Regions from separate parts of the Colwellia sp. BRX8-7 genome, predicted to be linked through region 1. Evidence: predicted binding sites of a transcription regulator. Region 1 holds the regulator's gene; the other holds the start of a gene.
What was found. Region 1 encodes FNR, which switches genes on or off when oxygen is low (the NO sensors DNR and NnrR bind a similar motif). Its sites were predicted from a motif close to TTGATCTAGATCAA; they were not measured.
Positions count from the first base shown of each region.

Region 2: the regulator FNR is predicted to act here: its motif matches at 1,365-1,378, upstream of H4J57_RS20090 (DUF3149 domain-containing protein).

Region 1 is NZ_JACGVP010000021.1:39,414-41,829, forward strand. It holds gene ccoS (cbb3-type cytochrome oxidase assembly protein CcoS) at 1-5, shown strand, start outside; gene H4J57_RS17355 (sulfite exporter TauE/SafE family protein) at 11-688, shown strand; gene fnr (fumarate/nitrate reduction transcriptional regulator Fnr) at 727-1,446, shown strand; gene uspE (universal stress protein UspE) at 1,596-2,416, shown strand, end outside.
Region 2 is NZ_JACGVP010000011.1:101,983-104,398, reverse strand. It holds gene H4J57_RS12295 (ATP-binding cassette domain-containing protein) at 1-521, shown strand, start outside; gene H4J57_RS12290 (tetratricopeptide repeat protein) at 589-1,311, shown strand; gene H4J57_RS20090 (DUF3149 domain-containing protein) at 1,468-1,596, shown strand; gene H4J57_RS12285 (heavy metal translocating P-type ATPase) at 2,039-2,416, shown strand, end outside.

The sequences.
Region 1 (2,416 bases):
AATAACAGCCATGTTAAGTATAGATTATTTATCTGCATTCATCATCGGCTTGTTAGGTTCGGGACATTGTATCGGTATGTGTGGTGGTATAACAACGATGTTAACATCTGCTATATCACCGCAACAAAAAGGCAGGGATAAATTTAAGCTGGTCGGTGCATATAATGTTGGCCGAATTTTTTCTTATAGCTTAATTGGGGCAATCGTTGGATTTAGTAGTTCTATTGCAATAAAAAATATTGGCGTTCCATTAGGTTTTTTACGCTTATTTGCAGCGGTATTTTTAATTTTATTAGGCTTGTATTTAGGCCAATGGTTAATGTGGCTATCAAAAGTTGAAAAAATGGGTAAGTTCCTTTGGCGCTATCTATCCCCGTTAAGTAAAAGGTTTATTCCCATTAATAATGCTAAACAAGCGCTAGCATTAGGAGCAGTCTGGGGATGGTTACCTTGTGGTTTAGTCTACTCAACATTAACTTGGTCCTTAGCCAGTGGAAGTGCCCTCAGTGGCGCCCTAATTATGACCAGTTTTGGTTTAGGTACTTTACCAGCCTTGTTAAGTCTTTCACTTGGCTCTTTTGGTATAAAGTCGTTGGTAACAAACACGAAATTCAAGAAAATAATGGCGCTAATGATAATTTCATACGGAATATACAGTTTAATGTTTGCATATCAGCAATTGTTTTAATATGATCGATAAATTAGGGATAACTCATTTAGGTTAATATGTATAAAAAGCCATGTTCTACATCTCAACATATTCATTGTCAAAACTGTAGTATCAGCGAGCTGTGTTTACCTTTCTCTTTAAATGATAAAGAACTCGATACACTAGACAGCATTATTGACCGTAAACGCCCTATCCATAAAGGCGAACAAATTTTCCAAGATGGCGACAAAATGCAAGCTTTATACGCTATTCGCTCTGGAACATTCAAAACATTTACGGTTAATGAACAAGGTGAAGAACAAATTACCGGTTTTCATTTAGCGGGTGATTTATTAGGTTTTGATGCTATTGCTGAGTCAGAGCATCCTAGTTTTGCAAAAGCCTTAGAAACATCTATGGTCTGTGAGATACCTTACAATACTTTAGATTCATTATCGAATACGATGCCTAAGTTGAAAAAACAAATTCTTCGCATGATGAGTTCAGAAATCCGCGCAGATCAAGAAATGTTAACGCTACTTAACCGCAAAAATGCTGAACAACGCTTGGCAACTTTTATTTCAACCTTAGCCAGTCGCTATCATGCACGGGGTATGTCACTAACAGATTTTCGCCTAACGATGACGCGAAGTGACATTGGTAATTATATTGGTTTAACGGTTGAAACCATCAGTAGATTATTAAATCGTTTTCAAAAAAATGAATTAATCACAGTTGATGGAAAACTCATCACAATACTTAATATGGATAAACTTAACGAGTGTGCTTCACTGTAGTTTATCGCTTTTTTAAATAATTATAGATAAATGCTTAACATTAAAGATGTTAAGCATTTTTTTTATTGAAATATTATGATTTAAAGCAAATAATATCTATTAATTATGGTCTATTATTAATATTATTTAATAACTAGGGAGTAAACATTATGGATAAGTATAAAAAAATATTAGCCGTTATTGATCCAACCACTGAAAATCAAAAAGCGTTGAAACGTGCGATTGAATTAGCACGACACAGTGGCGGACAGATCACTGCATTTTTAACCATTTATGATTTATCTTATGAAATGACCACCATGCTTTCTGGCGATGAGCGAGAAGCAATGCGTCAATCGGTTATTAATGATCGTAAACTATGGTTAGACGAAAAGATTTCAGAAACTGATCACCAAGACATAACCATAGATACCTGTATTATTTGGCATAATCGCCCATTTGAAAAGATCATAAAAAAAGTACTGGCTGAAAACTTCGATATTGTCATCAAAGGCACCCATCAACATGACAAGCTAAAGTCGGTTATTTTTACGCCAACAGATTGGCATATCTTAAGGAAATGTCCCTGCCCAGTATTACTGGTTAAAGACCATAGCTGGCCAAGCAATGGTAATTTACTTACCGCACTCAATATCGGTAGCGATGATGATGAGCACAAAGCGCTTAATAATAAGTTAACCCAAGAATCAATAGTGTTTTCTTCACTGATTAAAGCTAATGTCCATTTAGTGAATTCTTATCCAGGTACGCCAGTAAATATTGCCATTGAAATTCCAGAGTTTAACGCCTCTGAATATAACGACACTATGTTTAATCATCACAAAAGTGCGATGAAAGACCATGCTAATAGCTTTAATATTCCGCTTAAAAATACCCATGTTAAAGAAGGTTTACCTGAAGATGTTATTCAAAGTATTTCTAAGCACGTTGATGCTGAATTAGTTGTGTTAGGTACTATTGGTCGAACGGG
Region 2 (2,416 bases), on a different contig from region 1:
ATTTAGAAATGCGTCAAGCACTTGTCTTTGCTTTACAAGACTTTGAAGGGGCTATTATTTTGATTGCCCATGATCGCTTTTTATTAGAGTCGTGTGTTGATGAGTTTTTCTTAGTTGCCAATGGTCAAGTTAGCGAGTTCTCTGGTGATATTGATGACTATCAACAATGGCTTAATGAAGACAAAAAACAAACACTGAAAAATACTAAACCCGCAAAGTCTCTTGAGGTTGTTGATAAAAAACAATTACGCAAAGACCAAGCTGAATTACGTAAAAAAGCATCTCCACTGCGTAAACAAGCCGATAAATACGAGAAGAAAGTGCAACTGCTGCAAACTGAATTAGCTGAAGTTGAAGGAGTATTAGCCGAAAGTGAGATATATCAAAGTGAACATAAAGCACGCTTAGCCGTACTCATTAAGCAACAAGCTAAGCTCAAAGCAGATGTTGAAGAAAATGAAATGTATTGGCTCGAATTAGAAGAACAAATTGAAGAAATTATGTTGCAAGCTTCACTGTAAAAATTAATCATTAAATTATATTACTTGCTACACTTAATAATCATACGATTAAAATAATGAGAACGTTATGAAAAAAACAATATTCGCCCTTTTTTGTCTATCTATAGTAAGTAGTGTTTCGAGCTTTGCTTATCAAGGTGATCTTGACCAAGGCATTTATGAATTAAACCGTGGTGCTTTTAAAGCGGCTATAAATGAATTTGAACCCTTAGTTGCTCAGGAGTATTCTCCTGCGCAGTATCAAATGGCGCTTATTTATTTAAATGGTTACGGCGTTACAAAAGATCCCAAAAAAGCGTTGGAATTAATGTCCTTAGCCGCTTCACAAAATCACCCCGACGCACTATTTAGTTTGTCACTGATGTATTCTGACGGAGTCATCGTTAAAAAAGATTTAAAAACCGCTTTTGCACTGATGGAAAGAGCAGCGATAAGAGACTCCGTTGCCGCACAATTTAATCTTGGTGTTATGTATTTCAATGGCACGGGTACATATAAAGACTATCCAAAAGCCGCACGTTGGTATGAAACTGCGGCAAAGCAAAACTACGCCCTAGCCCAGTTTAATTTAGCACTGATGTATTTTGAAGGATTGGGTGTTGAGAAAAGTGTAGAGATGTCTTTTATATGGAATATTATTTCCGCAAGTAATGGTTATCAAAATGCAGGAAAAAGTCGCGATATGGACTCCTTAAAACTCAGCAATGTAGAAATAGCTCAAGCAAGGGAAAAGGCTGACCGACTTTATCAACAAATTATCGAACAAGAAGCATTAAAAGCTAAACAATAAAACCTTAGCTCTAAAAAATAAGACAATAATCTAAGGGATAAATTTAAGGTTCATTGATCTATATCACAACCATAAAGTAACCCACGATTTAAAATGGCTATAACATTACGTTATAGCCATTTTTGTTATAACTCAATTATTTTTATGGAGTCTATTATGAACTTTTTCGATATGATTATTAATGATCCCGTTGTACTTTATTCTTTTGGCGGATTAGCAATTCTTTTAGGTATTGGTGCTTTTTATGTTTATTATTTTCTTAAAAACATCAATGAAAATAATTAGGTAAAAACCTGTATAAGTTGATTAAAGTTGCAACCTTCTAAATTAAGGTGGAAACCGTTAAATAAAGTCAGCAACTGCAATTATTACGTTTAAGCACCGAAAATATCTTTCAAAAAATTTAATTAAACGTTGAAGTAGTTAATTTCTACAATATAACCCTAAGGGCAATAGCTGCCAAAGAGGAGTCTTTAGCAACCTAAAATTTTGCAGGCGTATATTTTACTGTTTGATACGAATATAGACATTAAAGATTTAACCTCAGGTATCGCTGATCTAAAAAAGCAGTCATTAAGATTGTTGTACTCCTCCTTAAAATACGGTGTTCACCGTTAAATTATAAATTGTTACTTATAACACTTTTTATACTAAAACAGTTGACCCTACTACCGTGGTAAGCTTTAACCTCAACTTAGTTCTACAATTCAATTAAGATGAGAAGCTTATGAATACAACTACACAATTTATAATTGACGGTATGACCTGTGCTTCATGTGTCGGTCGTGTTGAAAAGGCCTTACACAAAGTGGTTGGCGTGACAGATGTTACCGTTAACCTAGCTACAGATACGGCTACTATTCAAGGCACTGCCAGTCATAGTGAATTAATTACCGCTGTTATTGAGGCTGGTTATCAAGTGCCCGTAAAGGTAAAGCAATTTGGTATTGGAAAGATGAGTTGCTCCTCTTGTGTGACGCGGGTCGAACAGGCATTGTTAAAAGTAACCGGTGTGGTCGATGCATCGGTCAATTTAGCCACCGAGCACGTACAAGTAAAAACTTTATCCTTTGTAACGGATGAACAACTAACCCAAGCCGTGACA